One region of the Vibrio sp. V39_P1S14PM300 genome, then DNA from elsewhere that is predicted to be linked to it. Evidence: predicted binding sites of a transcription regulator. Region 1 holds the regulator's gene; the other holds the start of a gene.
What was found. The regulator PurR, encoded in region 1, represses purine synthesis genes. The targets are predictions, from matches to a motif close to TNANGNAAACGTTTNCNTNA.

Region 1 (11,450 bases):
CACATCAGTCGGTTTGAGATGGCTCGGTAAGCCTTGAATAACAAACGGCTTGATATCGACTTTCTTGTCACGGCCGGCGACCTGTTGCAGCTTAACAACAAACGTCAAGCGCTGATGACGAGAGTTCAGTACATCCAGTGCGGCGTAACATGCACCGGGTTTGAGCTTACCGTACAAACCTTTGTCACGAGACGACTGACTGCTACCCGCCTCCGTGGTGTTACGAAAATGCAGCAGCGTTTGATCCGGAATCAATGCCGTAATGAAGGCGGCCATGGTGGTTGATTTACCCGCACCGTTACCACCGGACAAAGTGGTTACCAAACCATCGATATCAAATGTACGAGCAAAAAAGCCGTTCCAGTTGACCATGGTCAGCGATTGATATTTACCTCGTTCAATCATGCTTCACCTTCTAACTCTTGCTCGTTGTTGTCTTCTTCATTGTCGTCGTCATTTAGCAGGCTGCCCTGGCTTGGCTCTTGTGTATGCACCACTGCCTCACCATCACGAATGAGTCGCAGTTGTGCTTCGCGCATATCGTCGCCAACACGCACATCAGCGCCAAAGCGGAACACCGACTCACTGATACTGAATTTACCGGTTTCACCGATGTTAATGATCATGCCCAAACGGCGCAGACGGCGCAGCGACGTACGCACTTTTTCAAACAGCTTCTCTTTATCCAGATCAGAGCCAGTCGCCCGATTGGTGACCAGCTTCATCAGTTTCTTCTCATCCGCCAGGGCCAGTAGCTCTTCGTACAGCTCTTGATTGGTGAAAATCCCTTCGTGGGCCAGACGCTCCGGGCTAAGGTAGAGGAAACACAGTACCTTACCCACCAGCATATCCAGCTCCGAAAGCACACTACGGCCAATCAATGAGGTCGAACGTGGACGTAGATAGAAAAAGCCTTCAGGTGCTTTTATCAGCTCAGTGTTGTAACGCTGGTAGAACGACGCCAGCTCAACTTCGAAATCACACAGCAACGCGTGGTTATCCAGATCTTCGCTGGAAATATGGCGCCCGGCGCGCAGCATACTATCCAATTGAGGAAACAACGGGTTGGAAATCGCTTTTACCAGATTGTCTGGCATGTATTCATTAGTATCGGTCGATGACATTTGCTTGTACCTTTGCACCGTAATCGTTGATCGCTTGCCAGTCAGGCTGAACAGCCTGATAGTCGGACTCTGAATAACCGAGTCTCACGGCCTGGTCGACAACAATACGGGCTAAATCAAAATGATGAGTGTGTGGGTGTGCTGACAGGTAGTCGCGCAGAACACTGCCGAGATCAATCGGCGAACCGCTGTCTTTGTGTACCTGTAACATGGCGCCGATGCGCTCAGATAACTCATCATTGACTTGCTGAAACTCTTCAAACTCCATATCGAGAGGAACCTGGCCGGTTACCTCATCATCACGAAGCACCAGAGCTTCATCACGTAAATCAGTAAGACGCTCGGCATCTGCATAAGTGAGATACCAAGGCATGTCGAAATAGTCCTTGACCGACTGGCGCAAACGGGTACTGAACGCCCGGTTTTTGTCCATGTCGATCGCAGTACGGATAAACTTATGCACGTGGCGGTCATAGCCAATCCACAGATCAATCGCCTGCTGACCCCAACTGGTGATTCGATCCAGTTTCATTTGCAGGCCAAACAGCGTTTCCTCGACAAACTCCAGCTCTGGGTCACCGTACACCTTTTCCTGAATATCGAGGATCTGAGTCTGGAGCTCGTCTCCGGCGGCTTGCAGGGTATCCTGAAGCTCTTTCAACGTCGAAGAGGTTTCAGACAGCAGCGCTTCACAGTTGTTAATAGCATCGCGCCAGTCTTTGTTCAGCAGCTCTGCAATTTGTTCTTTGACTGAGCGCTGCTGTTCATCCATAACGCGTTGGTTGAGATCAATTTGATCAAAAATCTCACCGACGGAGTAGCGCAATACGCCGTAGACATTTTTCTTCCAATGACCTGGGGTTCCACCTTTCAGCGCCGCCTCTTTGGCTTTCGCCATTTCATCCGCCACCATCGACAGTTGAATCGACAACTTGAGCTTAGAAAACTCGCGGTGACGCACGTAATAATCGGTGATACCAATCGCCAGCGGCGACAGGCGGTAAATACTTGCGCCATCATTGACTTCACTGGTGAACCGGCTCAACAAGCGCTGGTTCACCATTTCATTGATCGCGTTGTTGGCGCGGAATGCGGATGCTTCCCCCGTCTCCGCAAACATGCGGGTAACGATGGTAAACGCATCATGCAGTTCTCCTTCACCTAGCTCTTCATCAAACCTTTCGTTGCTTAATACAGCGACAGCAATCAAAAACGCCAGTCGCTCTGTTGTCAGGTTCAATGAGAAATCTTGCTGCTTTACCCAGCCGACCAATTCATCAATTGGTTGCTCCGCAGCATTGAGAGTCATCTCACTCATTGTTGTTCCTGTTCTTGTTTCTTTTTGGCCCATACGTGAATGTATCGACCTAATGAGAGGTACGGCTCTTGTCTACATAGTTGTTTTTCCAGAGCCAGTACATCGTCAAATTCGTAGTCGCCCATATTCTTCATGTTGCCAATGTAATCACTGAAGGAGCGAATTCCGGATTTGCCGCAAATGTCAAACCCAGCGTCTTCCATCCACTGGTAGACTTCTTCCGGTTTGAGCCCTTGCTGCGGCTGTAACTTAAATCGTTTGCGATGTGGCATGCCTTTCAGCACATGGGGAATATTGCCACAAATTGCATTCTTAAATACCAGACCGTGATGGTTATAGAACATCACCGATGCCATTCCTCCCGGCCTGACCTGCGCCAGCACTTTGTCCAACGCACTTTTCGGATCGGCCAGCCACTCCATGACCGCATGGAACATCACCACGTCCACAGGCTCATCCAGATGTTCGTCAATCGACTGGACCGGAGAATGAATCAGGCGATACTGCTCAAGCAGCCCGTTATTTGCAATATCCTGCTCAGCTAGCTGTAGCATTTCGCAAGATAGATCACACAACGTAATCCTGTGGCCTAATTTAGCCAGCTTCTGTGACATTTGAGCCAGCCCGCCCCCGGCATCAAGAACGTGAAGTGAGGGCTGAGAAAATTGCGACAACAGATTAAGAAGATCTTCCCAAACAATAATTTGGCGAATCTCTCCCTTATCGGAGCCGTAAATATTTTTTGCAAATTTGTGGGCAATATCGTCGAAATTACGGTCTTGAGTCACTGCGGTTAGGTTATGATAACGAATCGTGCTGCTATTCTGTCATAGGAATGGCAGGATTAAAGAGGCTTTATGCCCTTTTTTCAATCAAGTGATGTTTTTTCGGACTATTTAAGTATGTTTGAGCTGAAAAAAGTTGTCGCATCTCTTCTGATGCCGCTTCCAGCGATGTTAATCATCGGCTTTATCGGTCTGATGCTGATAATGTTTACCACCAAAAGAAAGTCTGGCTGCTTTGTGGTGCTTTTCTCCTTAATGGGCATTTTTCTGATCGCCTTCCAGCCAGTATCCACTCGTCTGTTGATGCCTTTGGAGCGTCAGTATTCTGCTTTTCTGCCTGTGGATGAATCCATTGACTACGTGATGGTTCTGGGCAACTCACATGTGGTGGATGACCGTATTCCGCCCACCTCAGAACTGAGCCGTGCCAGTCTGATGCGCCTTACAGAAGGCATTCGGATTGTGCGTATGTATCCGGGCGCAAAGTTGATTCTGTCCGGTTATGCGGGTGGCTCGGAGATGAGCAATGCGCGCATGATGGCGAAAGTCGCGTTGGCGCTTGGAGTATCTAAATCAGATATTATTCTGCTTGAAACCGCCAAAGACACCTGGGAAGAAGCGCGTCAGGCGGCGGCGTTTGTACAACAACGTAAATTAGTGTTGGTGACTTCCGCCAGCCATATGCAACGTGCAATGAATGAGTTTAACTCCGCGGGTCTGTCACCAATTGCTGCGCCGACCAATTATCTGGCGCAATCCAACATTGCTCAGGCTTGGGATAAGTACACCCCAAAAGCCGTGTATCTTGAACAAACTGAGCGCTACTGGCATGAAACGTTAGGCAGGATTTGGCAGTCTATGCGCAATTGGGTTTCGGATTACGAGCAGCAAGCGATCGAAGCCGAACAAAGCCAGTTGAGCAACAGTGAGGCGCAGTAGAGCAATTTCAGCGATAAAAAACCGAAGCCAACGCTTCGGTTTTTTTGTTTCCGTATACGATCAATCGCCGGCAAACATGTAGCCTTCGCCATGCACCGTTACGAAAATTTGCGGGTTCTTGGGATCGAATTCCATTTTCGCTCTCATCCGGCGGATCAACACGTCAATGGTGCGATCGTTCGGCGCATCAACCCGGTGGCTGATCATGTTCAGGATTCGTTCGCGACTCAGTACCTGATTCGGGTAGGAAGAAAGCGCCACCAATAATTCATATTCCGCCTTCGTCAGCTTCACCGGTTCACCGTTGCGACTTAAGGCGCGGCGCTGCACATCAAACGTCCAGTCGCTAAAACGAATCACGTTGCCATCCTGCTCCTCACAGATTTGTCCGCCACGACGGGCAAGTGAAATACGCCACAAGAGATTTTTGACCCGAACCAGCAGCTCGCGTAACTCAAACGGTTTGGTAACGTAGTCATCCGCGCCCATCTCCAGGCCGACGATTTTGTCGATGCTATCCGTGCGCCCTGTCACCAGGATAATTCCAATATCAGATTGACTGCGCAGTTCACGCGTTAACATCAGGCCATCGCCGCCAGGAAGGTTGATGTCCAGCATCACTAAATCGACCGCGTGAGCCTGAAGCATATCGCGCATCTGATCGCCATTCTCCGCTTCACTGACCTGGTAACCTTCACTCTGAAAATAGCCCGCCAGTTTACTGCGAGTCACCGCATCATCTTCTACTACTAATACGTGATAGCTCATTTACACCACTTTGAATCATTGGAATGGTTTACGATAATTATTCTATTCATAACTAGTCACAATTCTAGTCTCCGCGGTGCGAATTCGAAGAAAGCTGGCTTTTTATTGATTCAAGACAACCTTCACCACTCCATTCATATTTCGTCATAAGCCGCGATAATTTGTCATACATGGCGTTACCGCTATTCATCTTTATCCATTAAACTTAGAAGTATCAGAATTTCCGGAGCTTAATCCATGCAAGAAACCAAAGCGTTCAATGAAAAACGAGCTGAAATTTACTGGTGGTTATCCAGCTTGTTTGCCAAAGAGCTGACCGAGGCCGACATTGAGCAGTATCACTCCCCTCAGATCCGCGCTTTTCTGAGCGGGCTTGGTGAAAATAGCACGCTGAAACCGGCCTCTGACCAACTGGTGGATGCCTTAAATCGCCTGATGGACCGAGCAGACGCGCCACTTGAACTGGCTGCGGATTTTTGCGATCTGTTCCTGAAATCAGACAAAGACGCCGCTTTACCTTACGCCTCCATTTATATCGGTAAATCGGGTCTGCTCAATGACGAGCCAGCCATTGAAATGGAAGCCGTGATGGCACATCACGGTGTGGCGGTCGACAAATCCCTCAACGAGCCAGCCGATCATCTGGCGATAGAACTCGATTTCCTTGGCAACATGATTATCCGCTCTAACGAACTGGAACAGGAAAAGCACCTCGATCAGGCGCTGCTGGATCAGGAAGTTTTTATCCGTCAACATCTGCTCTCCTGGGTTCCTCAGTTCAGTCAACGTTGTCAGCAGTATGATCAGTTTGGGTTTTATGCAGCGGTTGCCGCACTGTTGGAAGCATTTCTCGAGCTTGATTGCCAATATCTGGTTGGTGAATAAGCGCGAAGCCCCTCTCTGACAAGATTAACATTTTGTGACCATCGCCTTATCCAGGCGATGGTTTTTTAATTGCCACTTGCGGCAGAGCAGTCTAAAATCGTGATCGCAAACGATAAAAATATGATGATGAATGCAAACCGCTGTCTTTAAGCGGTTTTTGTGTTTCTGATACTTACTGCCTCAGGCCGGGGGAATCCGGTTGACCTGGCAGGTGACAACAGGACAGAACCTTATGGCTACCATTAAAGATGTCGCACGCTTAGCCGGCGTTTCAACGACGACTGTATCCCATGTGATTAACAAAACCCGCTTTGTTGCTGAAGCCACCCAAGAAAAAGTGATGGAAGCGGTGAAAGAGCTGAACTATGCCCCGAGTGCCGTTGCGCGTAGCCTGAAATGCAATACCACGCGCACCATCGGTATGCTGGTCACTCAATCAACCAACCTGTTTTTCTCGGAAGTGATCGATGGGGTAGAAAGCTACTGTTACCGTCAAGGCTATACGCTGATCCTGTGTAACACCGGCGGTATCTACGAAAAGCAACGGGACTACATCCGCATGCTGGCTGAGAAGCGCGTCGACGGTATCCTGGTAATGTGCTCTGATCTGACCGAAGAGCTGTCGGAAATGCTTGAGCGTCACGCAGACATTCCGAAAGTCATTATGGACTGGGGCCCGGCAAGCTCCCAGGCAGACAAGATCATCGATAACTCAGAAGAAGGCGGCTACCTGGCGACGAAATACCTGATCGATCACGGCCACACCGACATCGCCTGCCTGAGCGGTCACTTTGAAAAAGCAGCCTGTCAGGAACGAATTCTGGGTTTCCGCCGCGCCATGGGAGAAGCCAAGCTACCGGTAAATGAAGACTGGATCCTGGAAGGCAACTTCGAGTGCGACACCGCTGTATTAGCGGCAGACAAAATTGCCGCGATGGACAAACGCCCGACCGCGATTTTCTGCTTTAACGACACCATGGCCCTGGGTCTGATGAGTCGTCTGCAGCAAAAAGGCATCCGGGTTCCGGAAGATATGTCCGTCATTGGTTATGACAACATAGAGTTGGCAGAGTACTTCTCACCACCACTAACGACCGTTCACCAGCCGAAGCGCCGGGTCGGAAAGAACGCATTTGAGATCCTGCTGGAGCGTATAAAAGACAAAGAACACGAGAAACGTGTCTTCGAAATGCACCCTGAAATTGTCGAACGCTGTACAGTCAAAAAACTGAACTAACCTCTCACTTATTGATAAAAATGCGTTTAGTATTAGTGACTTACTATTTACTAAACGCATTTCACACCATCAATTTCCTGAAGCAAGATCACATTTATAACCACACTTTGTGAAGCTCTGGGCAAAATTTATTTATGCTTAAATTGGTTACATTAGCCACGCACAGGGCAAACCATCTGAAAGGGTGGGACGCAAAGCCTCCGGCCTAAACCAGAACCTGGTAGGTAGCGGGGTTGCCGATGGCAAAAAATGCATTCAGCAAGTTTACTGCTATTTGACACACCGATTGCATGTTTTTGCTAACCTCTCGGACCTGATTTGGTGGCGTATTCACATACACCGAGAAATAAAAACATGGATAAACCAGTACTTAAAGATTCAATGCGACTTTTTGAGCAACTAGGACGCGTCAAATCTCGTTCAATGTTTGGTGGTTTTGGTATTTTTGTCGACGACACAATGTTTGCTTTGGTAGTAAACGAAAAGCTTCACATCCGCGCTAACGAGCAGACTACTGCAAAGTTTAAGCAACAAGGATATGAACCTTACGTTTATAAGAAGCGCGGCTTTCCCGTTGTGACAAAGTATTTTGCACTGCCTGATAGCTGGAACGACGATCATGAAGCAACCCTGAATGAAGCGAAATCTGCGCTAGAGTCAGCAAAAAAAGAAAAAGCCTCTCAGGCAACCGCGAAACCTAACCGGTTGAAAGATCTTCCCAACCTTCGACTTGCCACTGAGCGCATGCTGAAAAAGGCAGGTATCTCTTCTGTTGAAGATCTGGAGCGCCACGGCTCTGTGGCCGCCTATAAAGCGATTTGCGATACCCACTCCGCCGATGTCGGTCTGGAGCTACTGTGGGCACTGGAGGGCGCCATTAACGGCACTCACTGGTCGGTGATCCCTCAATCCAGGCGAGACGAACTGATCAATCGCCTAAGCTAACCCCGAAGCCAGCATTATGCTGGCTTTTTTCTTATTGATACTGTTTACCAAAACGGACGATGAAATTTTTTCTGTCGGTTGCCTGTCTTGCTATAGTAACCGGGCAACACCTCATCAGTGATTGGCCAATCGTTTTCAAAGAGGACTCACGATGAATAAGAAATTGCTGATTGGCGTACTGCTGGTTGGACTGATCATTTTCCTTGGTATTAATTTCGGCCAGTATCTGACTCTGGACAATGCCAAGGCCCAACAAACCGCACTCGGAGAGTTCATCAGCGATCACTTCGCTGTGGCGGCGTTGAGTTATTTCGTCGCCTACGTGGCAATTGCCGCGTTTTCAATCCCAGGTGCGGCGGTCGTAACCTTGCTCGGAGCGGCTCTATTCGGCTTCTGGACCAGCTTGGTTTTAGTGTCCTTCGCCAGCACTATCGGTGCTACCCTGGCGTTTCTCAGCTCTCGCTATCTTTTACGTGACTGGGTTCAGAGCAAATTCAGCGACAAAATGACCACCATCAATCAAGGGGTGGAACGCGACGGCGCGTTTTATCTGTTTTCGTTAAGACTGATTCCCGTCTTTCCGTTTTTTCTGATCAACTTACTGATGGGGCTGACCCCTATTTCTGTCCTGCGCTTCTATCTCGTGAGTCAGTTGGGAATGCTGCCCGGAACCGCGGTCTACCTTAACGCGGGAACGCAACTGGCGCAGATAAACAGCCTGTCTGGGATTGTGTCCCCGGCGGTCCTGGCTTCATTTGTGTTGCTAGGTCTGTTTCCTATCGTGGTGAAATGGATTATGGTGAAGCTTCGCCTCTCCCCTAACGTCAACGGAAATGCCGGATGAAAATTTTTGTCGCCAATAACCCAACAGAGGCGCATATCGTTTGCGAGTTGCTTAAAGCCGAGCGGATCCAGTGCGAGGTCCGCGGAGAAGGGTTATTTGGCCTCAAAGGCGAATTGCCATTTGGGGAGGACACCGATCCGTACATCTGGTTATTGAATCCAATGCAAAAGATGTTGGCGCAGAGCATCATCGATGCCTATCATCAACAATCGAATACGGAAGCCGGCACCTTATGGCGCTGCCAGCGATGCGGGGAAGAAAACGAGCCACAATTCGGCGCCTGCTGGCAGTGTGGCGCACCTCGCCCAACAGAGTAACCCTTAGTGGGTGTGGCGTTTAATGAATTCTATCGAATGTTGATTAAAGACATCCGGCTGTTCAACGTTGCACACATGGCCACAATCAGGAATTTCTCGCAGCTCACTGGTTCGGTGCACAGCAACCATCTCTTTCACCGGCTGGATAAACATATAGTCACGAGCGCCCATCAGGTAAAGCGTGGGGATTGGCAGGTCTTTTTCCTTGAAATAACGCATCAACGGGTTGACTTCAGCCGCCAACACAAACCAGCGCTTAAACTCTTTCTGACAAAGGCGTTTGGCCTCACGGATGAACAGATGGCGTGATTCTTTCTGACTGCGCTGAGGCATCACAATGTAGGCAAACAAGCTGTAGAGCCACATATAGGGCAAAATATGCTTGCTCAGATTGCCCAGTTTAACCAGCAGTTGAGAACGCGTGTTCAACCGGGTAATTGCGCCGCCGAGCACCATTGTCCTGACCCGGTGGGCTGCCATCTCGGCCAGATTACGTACAATGATCGTGCCGAGCGACATCCCTACGAAGTGAGCTGACTGGATCTTAAGGTGGTCCAGTACCTTTAACACGTCCAAGGTCACTGACTTAAACGTATAATGATTGGCGATCAGCTCTTTGAGTAACTGGTTGGACTTACCATGCCCGCGCAGATCCACCAGCAACAAGTTAAAATGCGCTTTATAGGCCTTGATCTGCTTGAACCAGATTGAGGAACTGCCGCCGGCGCCATGCACAAACACCACCCATTCCTTACTGGTCGGATGCGAGTATGTTTTATGAAACAGTAAAGCGTCACTCATCAGGCAAAGCATCTCAAACTGGGTTATTCGTCAACAGGAGTTGAAGCCTACCACAAATTTCACCGGTCACTACTGACCTCATATCAAATTATCGGAGAACATGCCTTCATCTGACCATTATTTGGTCGAGTTTTTACTCGTATCTGGCCACCTGTTTATCCAAGTCCCAGTCTGAACCCGGGCTACTGAAGTGCGGCCTGATAAAGACTCAGATACTGCTTCGCAGCCTGAGACCAGCAAAAGTTTTCACGCATTCCGTTAAGCTGAATGCGTTGCATCTCCGCCGGATTCTGAACATACAGCAGCAGAGAGCGCTGCAACATCAGCAACAGAACCTGCGGATCTGGCTCATTGAAAATCAACCCGGTTGCGTTATCCGGATCCGAGTCGTAGTCGGTGACACTGTCTTTAAGTCCACCCACACCGCGTACAATCGGCACTGCACCATACGCCATGCTATAGATTTGATTGAGACCACATGGCTCAAACTCAGAAGGCATGAGAAAAAAGTCCGAGCTGGCTTCCACCAAATGCGCCAGGCGTTCACTGTACGCCTCGACAAAGACAAACTTGTGCCCGTGCTGCGCAGCGATGTCCTTAAGCTGAGAGGCCAATATCGGGTCGCCAGTTCCAACCATCACGAGCTGTAGATCGTGGCGCAAAAACGCTTCGAGGATCGGCAACAAGTAGTGGACGCCTTTTTGATGGGTCAGACGACAAACCATGCCATACATAGCGACTTCACGCAGGGGCAACCCGAGTTCCTGCTGTAGTGCCTGTTTCGCGGCCTGTTTTCCCGCCAGCATACTGCTCGCCTCAGCGTCATAAGGCAGTGGTAGGTGCGGATCCGTCTCAGGATTCCATGACGAATAATCACAACCATTGAGGATCCCCACCAAGTCGCTCGCCCGGCTGAGGAACTCTTTTACCATACCGTGGCTACCCAGCTCCGTTTTCAACTCTTCAGCGTACGTCGGGCTGACAGCATTAATCTTGTCCGCTGACATCACTCCAGCTTTTAGCATGGTAATGTGCGTCGGGCTGACTGCCGCCTCAGGCACATAACGCGAATGCAGTTCCGGCACCGACTCCAGCTCATCGTAGCTGAAGACGCCTTTAAAAACCGCATTGTGTACCGAAAGAACGCTTTTCATACCGCGGAAAAAATCATTGGCGCTATAACGTTTCTTGAGCAGGAATGGCACTAATCCCGTGTGCCAGTCATTGGCATGCACAATGTCTGGTTTAAAAGTCAGTTTGGGAAGCATATCCAGACAAGCAGCACTGAAAAACGCAAAGCGCTCCCCGTTGTCACGGTACGCCTGATTATTTTCTGCATACATTTCAGCGCGCTCAAAATACTGCGGACATTCGATGGCATACACAGGCACCGATGAGACATCGAGTTTACGTACCCGATATGGCGTGTAAGGCCAATGCTCCAACTCAGTATCGAGCAGAACTTCCGACGTCTCCACATCGCCGAT
Region 2 (11,450 bases), on a different contig from region 1:
AGCCGGATCGGCATTCAGTGCCAGGGTCAGAAAGCCTTCGTTGCGGCCACGTAACATCGCCAGCGCGCGGTGAGACGGCACTTTGCTGATCGGTTCATTGTGTTCGAAATAGTCTTTGAATTTTTCGCCTTCGCGCTCTTTGCCTGCGACAACCCGGGCCACCAGTTCGGCGTGTCGGGTCAGATGGGCGCGGATCTTCTCCAACAGGTTGGCGTCTTCAGCGATGCGCTCCATGATGATCGCACGTGCACCATCCAGCGCGGCTTTGATGTCTGTGATGCCTTTGTCATCCGCCAGATACTTGGCCGCTTCACTGTCAGGGTCAGTCTGCGGTGTGTGCCACAGCGTGTCCGCCAGCGGCTCCAGGCCGGCTTCGATGGCGATTTGCCCCTTGGTACGGCGCTTCGGTTTGTACGGCAGATACAGGTCTTCCAGTCGCGTTTTACTGTCGGCCTGACGGATGTCTTGTTCCAGCTCCGCTGTCAGTTTTCCCTGTTCCTCAATCGATTTGAGGATGGTTTGACGACGTTCGTCCAGCTCACGCAGATAGGACAGGCGGCTGTCCAGCGTCCGCAGTTGGGTATCGTCCAGTCCGCCGGTGACTTCTTTTCGGTAGCGGGCAATAAAGGGGACGGTGTTACCGTCATCAATCAGAGTGACAGCGGCGTTGACCTGCTCAGGGCGTACATTCAGCTCCTGGGCAATCAAGTGACAGATAGCTTGGCTCATCCGTGGTTTCTCTTTTATTCGGGTGTATTGGCAGCCGATGCACGGCGTGGGTATTTCCCACATTGGGGTGCGTCGGCGTTTTTCCAACGATTTTACATTTGGTCGCCGGTTTTTGCGCTTAAATTACTTATCTCAGGTGGATATTGGTTATATTTGTGTCAAAACTGTAATCAAATTCAGAACTTATCGGCTATGGGGGAACTCATAGTTACTGTGTTTCACTTATCCGACAGTCATGGATTCTCCTCATGAAGAAAGTTTCTCTAGCCCTTGCCCTGTTCAGCACCGCGTTATTCACCCCGATGTCCTGGTCTGGCGATCTGCAAGCCACCACCCGCGATCCGGTGTACAAAATCGACAACGAGTTGGTGCTGGGGCGAACTGAGAATGTCTATTATAACGACATTCCGCAACTCAAGGGCGTTCCGTTCACGGGCAAAATTGACACTGGCGCCGATACCACCTCAATGCATGCCGAGAATATTCACGTCATCAGTCAGAACCCCAAGTATCAGCATCTGAAAGACGATGCCCTGATGGAAGCTGTGGTTGAGGACATGGACAAACGTCACGGCAAGTGGGAAGACGCCATGTTCAAGCCGTACCGGGTTCAGGTCTCGTTTGAAGTACGCCATCCGTACACTGGCAAAGTCATCAAAATAACCGATGACATTGAGCGGATTGCGATGATCCGCAGCCGTACCAATGACAAACCTATCCTGCGGCCGACCATCAATCTGCCACTGACCATCGCCGGGCACACGGTTAACACTGACGTGAACCTTGCGGATCGTTCCGGTTTCTCTGCTCCGGTGTTGATCGGAAAAACCTTCCTTGAGAACAATGCCTGGGTGTTCGCCGGTTACGATTACCTGCAGGGCCTGCCACAAGCTCAGGTGATTGGCAAACACGAGACCGTTAACGTGGGCGGTTTACCGTACAAAACCAGTTTCTCATTGAAAAACAATTATTCGATTGCCAATGCCAAAGACATTCAGGTGGATAAAAAAGCCCGCCAGGTGTCGTTTACGCTGATCGGCAGCAACGGGCAGCGCAAAGCGATGACGCTGCCGCTGGTGAAAATGCTGCGTGTGAGTGGCACGGCGCGCCCGCTGGTCTACCTGCCGGTTAAGCTCAATGACACCCAAACCGAGCACTGGCTGGTGTATCTGCGAGATCGCAGTCACCTCGATACCCAATTGCGTATTGGTCTGAACACCACCAGCCGATATTTTGTTATCGATTCCGGACGGGAGAATCTACTGCGTGGCGGCGAAAAGAGCTACAACAATGCGCTTAAGAGTCATCCGCTGGTGGTGTCACCTGAGGAAGAGATCGAACTGGACGGCGTGACGTTGCGCGCGGAACCGTCGTTTGCGGTCAACACTCCCTTGCTGCGGGTCAGCAGTTTTGAGCTGGTGGAAGGCAAGAAGCCGCAGGTCGAATTCTATCTGCCCGATGGCAAAGGCGGTGAGCAGAAAGTGGTGAAAGAGGTGATCAAAAACATCGTGGTGGGTGAGTCGACCCGGCCGATTGTCGAAGGTGAGTTCACGTTTGGCGGCGAGACACGCACACTGGCATTTGCCGTTGATGTCGTGGAGAAAAAGGGCCAGAAGCCGTATTTCACGTTGGGACAAAAAATGGCCAAAGGCGGAGTGCTGGTCAATACCCGCGCTGAGAACCTGCTGGATGTGCACCCGCTGTTTCGCGCCGGTCACATTGAAGTGGCGCAGGTGGAAGGGCTCAGTTTTCCAGTCAAACTGGATACCGGGGCGGACATCAGTTCAATCAACGCACAGGACATCAAGCAGTTCGACAAAGACGGTAAGAAAATGGTCACTTTCACCTACGAAAACGATCTGGGGATGAAAAAGCAGTTTACGCGCGAAGTGGTCGATGTGATGCGCATTCGTGCCCGGGACGGTGAAAAAGCCAACGTGCGCCCGGTGGTCAAGATGCGGGTCAGCCTGGGGGGAATTGAGAAAGCGATCCGGGTCAATTTGCAAGATCGCAGCCGGTTCCATTACAGCATGATTCTGGGGCGCAATTTTCTTAAGTACGGGGCGGTGGTCAGCAGCGATAAAGATTACATCGTGACGGACAAGCCCGCCTCGGAACAATAACGTCAAGCCCCGCGGTGCGGGGCTTTTTTTACTCCTGATAGCGGATGCTATTGACGAACCACTCTTTCTCGCCATCCGGGGTGCGCACAGTGAATTCGTCGTCGACCGCTTTTTTGAGGATCGCCCGTGCCATCGGTGAGTCGATCGAGATGTAGCCTTTGGCGTCGCCATAGATCTCGTCTGGACCGACGATGCGAAACTGCATCCGCTCGCCAGCGTCATTCTCAATTTCGACCCAGGCGCCAAAAAACACCTGGCCTTCCTGCTGCGGAGAGTAGTCGACCACTTTGACCTGTTCGAGGCGCTTTCTCAGATAACGGACACGGCGATCAATTTCTCGCAAGCGCTTCTTGTTATACTGGTAGTCCGCGTTCTCACTGCGGTCGCCCAGACTGGCGGCCCAGGTGACTTTTTTGGTGACTTCAGGGCGCTCTTCTCTCCATAGAAAGTCGAGCTCTTTTTTAAGGCGATCAAAGCCTTCTCGGGTAATCAGATTGGTTTTCATATTGTTGATGCTATCAGATTGCAACCTGCGGATACATTAGCTAAAAAAGACATAAACGTTAACAATTCTTTAAGCGACTTTTCGCGAACGGGTGGTACATTGCATACTGCCATCCTGTCTGGGCAATGGGTTTATTTGGTGGAGTCTTTACATGCAAGAAAACTTTAAGATCCTCGTGGTCGATGACGATGCACGTTTGCGTGCGTTGCTGGAACGTTACCTGTCGGAACAAGGTTTCCAGGTACGTAGTGTGGCAAACAGTGAGCAAATGGACCGTCTGTTGACGCGTGAAAACTTCCACCTGATGGTGCTGGATCTGATGTTGCCGGGCGAAGACGGTTTGTCGATCTGCCGCCGGCTGCGCAACGCCAACAACATGTTACCGATCCTGATGCTGACTGCCAAAGGTGATGAAATCGACCGGATTGTCGGTCTGGAAGTCGGCGCGGACGATTATCTGCCTAAGCCGTTTAACCCCCGTGAGTTGCTGGCACGGATCAAAGCGGTATTGCGTCGTCAGGTGATTGAAGCGCCGGGCGCTCCGAGTTCTGAGGAATCGGTGGTGGAATTCGGTGAGTTTCGCCTTAATCTCGGAACCCGAGAAATGTTCCGTGGTGATGAGCCTATGCCACTGACGTCTGGTGAGTTTGCGGTGCTTAAAGCCCTGGTGACCAACGCGCGTGAGCCGATGTCACGCGACAAGCTGATGAATATGGCGCGTGGACGGGAGTACTCCGCCATGGAACGCTCGATCGACGTGCAAATCTCGCGTTTGCGCCGCATGCTGGAAGTCGACCCGAGCAAACCTCGTTACATTCAGACGGTGTGGGGGCTGGGCTACGTCTTTGTCCCCGACGGTAAAGAAGCGTAAGCTTGACCTTCCGGCTCCGGTTGCCCGCGCAACCGGAGCTTTTTGTTTGTCTTCCTGCTCCAATTGGCTCTCAAGGTAATGTTATGCGTATCCGCAGCTCGTTGACTCAATCCATTTTGTTGCTGATCACTTTGCTGATCGCCAGCCAGGTCTATTCCTACTACGCGGTATTTAATTACGCACTGTTGCCGAGTTTGCAGCAATTCAACAAGATTCTCGGCCATGAAATTAACCTGATGCTGGATGATTCTGAGGAGCTCAATGCCGGGCTGGATGCGCCGCAGCGTCGCCGGGTGCTTGAGCAGTTGGGCGTGACGATACATCCGGAAGACAGTCCGATTGCCGAAGAGTACCGCCATGCGGTCAGTATTGATCTGATGAGTGAAGAGATGAGCCAGGAGCTCGGGGTTCCGACCGATGTGCGCATGATGCTCGGACAGGAAAGCTACATTCTGTGGATGAAAACCGATGCTTTGCCGGGCGCGTTGATCCGCATTCCGCTCTCGGAGTTACAGGAAGAAGACTTTGCGCCGCTGTTTCGTAACAGCCTGATCATGGCGCTGCTGATCGTCGCCGGTGGCTGGCTGTTTATCCGGTTGCAGAATCGGCCTTTGGTGGCGCTTGAGCGTGCCGCTAAGGACGTGGGCCGGGGCGAAATCCCACTACCGCTGCCAGAAAAAGGCGCCACGGAGATCCGCTCGGTCACCCGGGCGTTTAACCAGATGTCAAAAGGCATTCAGGCGCTCGAAGAAGACCGCGCGCTGCTGATGGCCGGCATCAGTCACGACTTACGCACGCCGCTGACCCGCATTCGGCTGGCGACGGAAATGATGTCGCCACAGGACAGTTATCTGGCGGAAGGCATCATCGGTGACACCGAAGAGTGCAATGAGATCATCAGTCAGTTTATGGATTACCTCAAACCAGTCAATCAGCAGAGCTTTGAAGCGGTCAGCCTCAATGATTTGGCCCGCGACGTGGCGACGTCGGAAGGGGGGTATGAAATTCAGGTTGAAACGGAGCTGAATCCGCAGATGAAAGATGCCATCGGCAGCCCCATCGCGATCAAGCGCGCGATCAGTAATCTGGTGGTGAACGCCATTCGCTATGGCAACGGCTGGGTAAAAGTCAGCACCGGCATGACGGCCGACAATAAACTGGCGTGGGTGTGTGTGGAAGATAATGGCCCGGGGATTGAAAACAGCCAGATCGGTAAGTTGTTCGAACCTTTTACCCGGGGCGACACCGCGCGGGGCAGTGAAGGGACCGGATTGGGGCTGGCAATCGTGAAGCGGATTGTCAGCCAGCATCGCGGCGCTGTGGTGGTGAATAACCGCTCACAAGGCGGACTCAAAGCTCAGATCAGCTTTCCAACCCGTTAAACTCCCTCAAGCGCGCGGCCGCGGGCCTGAGGGAGTCGGAATGGTTAGGACTCCGTTGCGCGCTCGCGCTCTGCATCGGTCAGTTTTTCCGGCAGCAGCAGATTGAGCACGATTGCGGTGATGCCACCGGCGGCGACGCCGGAGGAGAAGATGCTCTTAATGAACTCGGGCATGAACTGGAGGATTTCCGGTTTCTGCGCGATGCCTAGCCCCATAGAAAACGACAGAGCCATGATCAGAATTGCGCGGCGGTCGAGCTCCACGCGGGAGATAATGCGCACCCCGGCAGCGGCGATGGTGCCGAACATCACTATGGTTGCGCCGCCCAGCACAGGTTCCGGGATAAGCTGGACAAAGCTGGCCACGCCAGGAAACAGGCCCAGCAAGACCAGCATGGCGGCGATGAAGTAGCCTACATAACGGCTGGCCACACCGGTCAGCATGATCACCCCATTGTTCTGACTAAAAGTGGAGTTCGGGAAGCTGTTTAGCAGCGCCGCCAGGGCGGAGTTTAACCCGTCAGCCAGTACGCCGCCTTTGATGCGTCGCATGTAGACCGGGCCTTTGACCGGCTCGCCAGATACTTCTGAAGTCGCGGTAATGTCACCAATCGCCTCCAGCGCCGTGATAAGGAAAATCAGTACCAGCGGAATAAACAGCGACCAGTCAAAGCTCAGTCCATACTGCATGGGAACCGGCAATGCGATCAGCGCGGTGTCGCCCAGTTGTGAGCTATCAACCATGCCCATGAAATAAGCCAGCAGGTAACCGACCAGCATGGCAATCACAATCGATGCGACCCGAATGTACGGGTTGCGGGCGCGGTTGAGCAGGACGATCAGCCCCAGTACCGTACCCGCCAGCGCCAGTTTGTCCAGGCTGCCGAACGTGCCATCACCGAGCGCCGCATATCCGCCGCCCATTGAAACCAGACCAACCTGGATCAGCGTCAGGCCGATCAGGGTCACCACAATTCCAGACACCAGGGGAGTGATCACCCGGCGTGCGTAATCCAGCACGCGTGACAGCAGAATTTCAGCAAATGAGGCCACCAGAATGGTGCCGAAAATCGCCGCCATCATGGTCGACAGATCCGCGCCGCCCGCTTTCAGTGCCAGCCCGGCACCGATGATTGGGCCGAGGAAGTTAAAGCTGGTGCCCTGCACGGACAACAGCCCGGAACCGATCGGCCCAAAGGTCCGGATCTGGATAAAAGACGACAGGCCGGACGCGAATAATGACATGCTGATGATGGTGTTGGTTTGCTCGGCCGGCACACCAAGCGACTGGCAGATGATCAGCGACGGGGTAATGATGGCGACAAACATGGCCAGCAGGTGCTGCAGGGCAGCGAAAAGGGTTTGCGGTAGCGGTGGTTTATCGTTGAGCTGATAAACCAGGTCGGTATGTCGCGAAGCGTTGTGGTTAGCCATGGAAATTTCCTGTCAGAGCACCACTGATATTCGCTGAATGGGGACATCAGTGGGAGCCGGCACGTTATCTGTGATTGCTGTTAATCAGGGCCGGATCAGCGTGGAGCACATGCGGAGTCGGGTCCGCGCGAAAAATTGGCCGGAATTATAAAAGGTTTTTTATTAAAAGCAAACGTTTGCCTTGTGAGGGGAAAAGGGGAGCTGTGGCGATATTGGTTGGAAAAATCACGCCTTGGCGTACACGTCGCGCTCACCGAGCCAGCGCTCGATAATGGCCGTGGCGTTGTCTGGATATTGCTGGTGAATGTAGCGGGCGATGCGCTGAACTTCCGGGATCAGGCGCTGATCGCGGACCAGATCGGCAATTTTGAAATCCGCCAGTCCGGTCTGTTTAGTGCCGAGCAGTTCGCCCGGTCCGCGAATTTCCAGATCGCGCTGGGCAATCACGAAACCGTCATTGCTTTCGCGCAGCACCCCCAGACGCTTTTGCGCCGTTTTGGACAGTGGCGCGTGATAGAGCAGCACACAGTGGCTCGCCACCGAGCCCCGGCCGACGCGCCCGCGTAACTGGTGCAACTGAGCCAGGCCAAGTCGCTCCGGGTTCTCAATGATCATCAGGCTGGCATTGGGTACGTCTACCCCAACTTCAATCACGGTGGTGGCGACCAGCAGGTGGAGGTGATTGTCTTTGAACGCTTGCATCACCGCTTGTTTTTCGGCCGGTTTCATTCGGCCGTGGACCAGACCGATCTTAACGTCCGGCAGTCGGCGTTGCAGCTCTTCGGCGGTGTCAGCGGCGGCCTGCGCTTCCAGAACTTCGGACTCGTCAATCAGGGTACAGACCCAATAAGCTTGTTTGCCTTCGTCAAGACAGGCATGGCGGACACGCTCAATGATGTCGTCACGCTTGGTGTCCGGGATGGCGACCGTCTGAATCGGTGTCCGGCCCGGTGGTAATTCATCGATCACGGAGGTTTCCAGATCCGCGTAGGCGGTCATGGCGAGAGTGCGCGGGATAGGGGTTGCGGTCATGATCAACTGGTGAGGATACGCGCCTTGTCGGGCACCTTTCTCACGTAATGCCAGGCGCTGATGTACCCCGAAACGGTGTTGTTCATCAATGATCACCAGGGCCAGGTGATGGAACGCCACGTGTTCCTGAAACAGAGCATGGGTGCCGACCACCATCTGCGCTTCTCCGCTGGCAATCCGCGCCAGCTCGGCCTCTTTGGCTTTGCCTTTCAGTTTGCCCGCCAACCAGCCGACCTGAATCCCCATGCTTTCAAACCAGTTGGAGAAATTGAGTGCATGTTGCTCTGCCAGCAGTTCGGTGGGCGCCATCAGGGCGACCTGATAACCGTGCTCAATCGCCCGCACGGCCGCCAGCGCGGCCACCAGTGTTTTGCCTGAGCCAACATCGCCCTGCACCAGACGCATCATCGGGTGTGGCTGCGTGAGATCCGCTTCAATTTCTTTCACCACCCGTGACTGGGCTCCGGTCGGCGTAAAGGGCAACTGTGCCAGTAACCGCTGCTTGAGTTGTGAGGCGTCGGGCAGCGGCAGTGCCGCATCACGCTGGCCTTGGCTGCGTACCGCCAGCATCGACAGATTCTGTGCCAGCAGCTCTTCCATGATCAGCCGGATTTGTGCCGGATGACGCCCCTGATCGAACTGGTCGAGATCGATGTCAGGCGGTGGCCGGTGAATGGTATGCAGAGCCTGAGCCAGCGTCAGTTGGTGGTCGTAAAGTCCGGTTGGCAGCAGTTCCTGCACCGCCGCTTTGTCCAGCAGTGCCAATGCCTGATCGGTCAGATTGCGTAAGGTGACTTGTCTCAGACCATCGGTGGTGGGGTAGACGGGTGTCAGGCTTTGCTCGACGTCCGGCTGACGTTCTGGCGCGTAAAACTTGTAGTCAGGGTGGATAATTTCCAGCCCCATATTGCCGCGTTTGATTTCACCGTATGCGTGCACCAGTTTGCCTTCGGCAAAGTTGTTTTTCATCGCGGCGGTAAAATTGAAAAAACGCAGCGTGATGGTGCCGTTACCGTCACTGAGTTTGACCGTCAGCATCTTGCGCCGGCCAAACAGGGTATCAACCGCCATGACTTTTCCCTGCACGGCGGCCCACAAGCCCGCATGCAGCTTGGCTACCGGGTAGACACGGGTACGATCTTCGTAACGCAGCGGCAGATGAAATAACAGGTCCTGAACGGTGTTGAGCCCGACTTTCGCCAGTTTTTCAGCCACTTTGGCGCCGACCCCGGACAGGGATGTTAGCGGAATAGCGGACAGTAACTGGGACATACGGGCTCTCTCGTTTTCGCGGTCAGTGGCGATAGTTAACCATTGGGCTGTGTTTTTGTACAGGAAAATTCACCCCAGTGTAGCCTTAGAGCTGAGGGTTATTTGCGCTGCATCTCCTGCCACCACTGTGGTTCGGCCACGATCTGACCGTCATCATCCAGAGGTGGATAGGCTAAGCCTTTGCGTTTGGCGACTTTGGCCAACACCGGGTGGCCGCGTTCAAACAAGGTACGGTGAATCTCATCGGCCGGCACCTGACTGGCGTCATTGTCGTACATCCCGGCGGCACTGCGTTGTCGCTGGGCTTCATAGAGGATAACCGCACTGGCAACGGACACATTGAGGGATTGCACCATGCCGAGCATCGGAATGATGATGTCCTGATCCGCGAGACGTTTGGCGGTCTCTGAGGCCCCGGCTTTCTCACTGCCGAGTATGATGGCGGTCGGCTTGGTGTAGTCGATGTCACGAAAATCCACCGCGCTGTCGGACAAATGGGTGACCAGCACCTGCATGCCCTGACGTTTCAGCTCGCCGATGGCGCTTTCGATGTCATCGTGGGTGTCAACTTCCACCCAGTTACGCGCCCCGGCAGAGGTGTGGCTCAGCGTACGCATCTTGTCATTCGGCCAGACCGCATGAATGCGGTGCAGTCCGGTGGCGTCAGCGGTGCGGATCACCGCGGAAACGTTGTTGGGTTTGTGGACTTCTTCCAGACACAGGGTCAGATCGGTCTGGCGGGCTTTCAGCACCTGCTGAATGCGTTGATAACGTTCAGGATTCATAATTGGAGAAGGTTGCTCGCTAGGACAATACCATGCCCCTGACGGGTCAGGGGCATGAGTAACAGCGGTTAGTGTTTGCGGCGACGAACTTTCAGCGTCTGCGGCATGGCCTTAATCTTGCGCATGATGCCCGCCAGATGGACGCGATCTTTGGTCGTCAGCGCCACCGTCACGGTGTACAGGCGACCATCGCGTTCTTCGGTCGACAGGCCATGGATGTTAGAGCCAGTCTGCGAGATGACATTGGTCAGCTCGGCCAGAGCGCCTTGACGGTTTTGCATGTCCACCAGCAGCTCAGTAATGAACTCCTGATCGTAGTCACGTGACCATTCCACCGCCATGTACTTATCCGGTTCGCGCTGGTAGCCGCGTACGTTCGGACAGGTTTCACGGTGGACCACCAGGCCTCGGCCCGGTGAGACGTGGGCGATGATGTGATCGTCCGGAATCGGATGACAACAGTTGGCGAACGTCAGCAAAATGCCTTCCGCACCGCGGATCGGCAGTTTTTTCTTCGGCTGGCCGTCTTTGCCCATCACTTCCGTCAGTTCATCGGCATTACCCAGCAGACGACGGGCAATCACGATGCTCATCAGTTCACCCAGACCGATGGCTGCCAACAGATCGTCGGTCGAGCCGATTTTAAGGTCGGTCAGAACGTGTTGAATGTTGTCGTCACTGATGTCGCTGAGCGATTTTTCGCCCAGTGCATGGTTGAGCAGGCGGCGGCCCAGGGTGATCGACTCTTCCCGGCGCATGGTCTTGAGAACCTGACGGATCTTAGTGCGGGCACGGGAAGTCACCACATAGTTGAGCCAGGCGGCGTTAGGACGAGCGCCCGGGGCGCTGATGATTTCGATTGTCTGGCCGTTTTTCAGCGCTTTGCTGAGTGGGTACGGGTTGCGATCCACACGCGCGCCGACACAGGTGTTGCCGACATCGGTGTGCACCGCGTAGGCAAAATCGACCGCGGTCGCGCCGACCGGCAGTTCAACAATGCGGCCTTTAGGCGTGAAGACGTAGATTTCGTCCGGGAACAGATCCGATTTCACATTTTCGATGAACTCAAACGAGTTACCGGCACTTTGCTGCAGTTCCAGCAGGCTCTGCATCCAGCGCTGCGCTTTGATCTGCGCCGTGGTGCCGGATTTGTCGCCTTTGTCTTTGTACGACCAGTGCGCGGCGACCCCTTTGTCCGCCATTTGATCCATGTCTTCGGTTCGGATCTGAACTTCGACCGGTACCCCGTGCGGGCCGACCATCGAGGTATGCAATGATTGATAGCCGTTGGCTTTCGGGACCGCGATGTAGTCTTTCA

Region 2: the regulator PurR is predicted to act here: its motif matches at 7,208-7,227, upstream of CAG65_RS14480 (uracil-xanthine permease family protein).

Annotation. Positions count from the first base shown of each region.
Region 1 covers NZ_WXWP01000161.1:22,991-34,440, forward strand. Annotated here, with positions in the region: gene mukB (chromosome partition protein MukB) at 1-405, opposite strand, end outside; gene mukE (chromosome partition protein MukE) at 402-1,124, opposite strand; gene mukF (chromosome partition protein MukF) at 1,105-2,442, opposite strand; gene cmoM (tRNA uridine 5-oxyacetic acid(34) methyltransferase CmoM) at 2,439-3,230, opposite strand; gene elyC (envelope biogenesis factor ElyC) at 3,345-4,166, shown strand; gene torR (two-component system response regulator TorR) at 4,227-4,934, opposite strand; gene torD (molecular chaperone TorD) at 5,172-5,819, shown strand; gene purR (HTH-type transcriptional repressor PurR) at 6,052-7,056, shown strand; cyclic di-GMP riboswitch class I at 7,213-7,297, shown strand; gene CAG65_RS08050 (TfoX/Sxy family DNA transformation protein) at 7,411-8,001, shown strand; gene CAG65_RS08055 (TVP38/TMEM64 family protein) at 8,153-8,845, shown strand; gene CAG65_RS08060 (putative signal transducing protein) at 8,842-9,162, shown strand; gene CAG65_RS08065 (alpha/beta fold hydrolase) at 9,166-9,963, opposite strand; gene glgA (glycogen synthase GlgA) at 10,146-11,450, opposite strand, start outside.
Region 2 covers NZ_WXWP01000283.1:1,275-12,724, reverse strand. Annotated here, with positions in the region: gene CAG65_RS14505 (Tex family protein) at 1-729, opposite strand, end outside; gene CAG65_RS14500 (putative ATP-dependent zinc protease) at 978-2,852, shown strand; gene greB (transcription elongation factor GreB) at 2,881-3,357, opposite strand; gene ompR (osmolarity response regulator transcription factor OmpR) at 3,509-4,228, shown strand; gene envZ (two-component system sensor histidine kinase EnvZ) at 4,312-5,610, shown strand; gene CAG65_RS14480 (uracil-xanthine permease family protein) at 5,655-7,043, opposite strand; gene recG (ATP-dependent DNA helicase RecG) at 7,269-9,380, opposite strand; gene trmH (tRNA (guanosine(18)-2'-O)-methyltransferase TrmH) at 9,446-10,132, opposite strand; gene spoT (bifunctional GTP diphosphokinase/guanosine-3',5'-bis pyrophosphate 3'-pyrophosphohydrolase) at 10,201-11,450, opposite strand, start outside.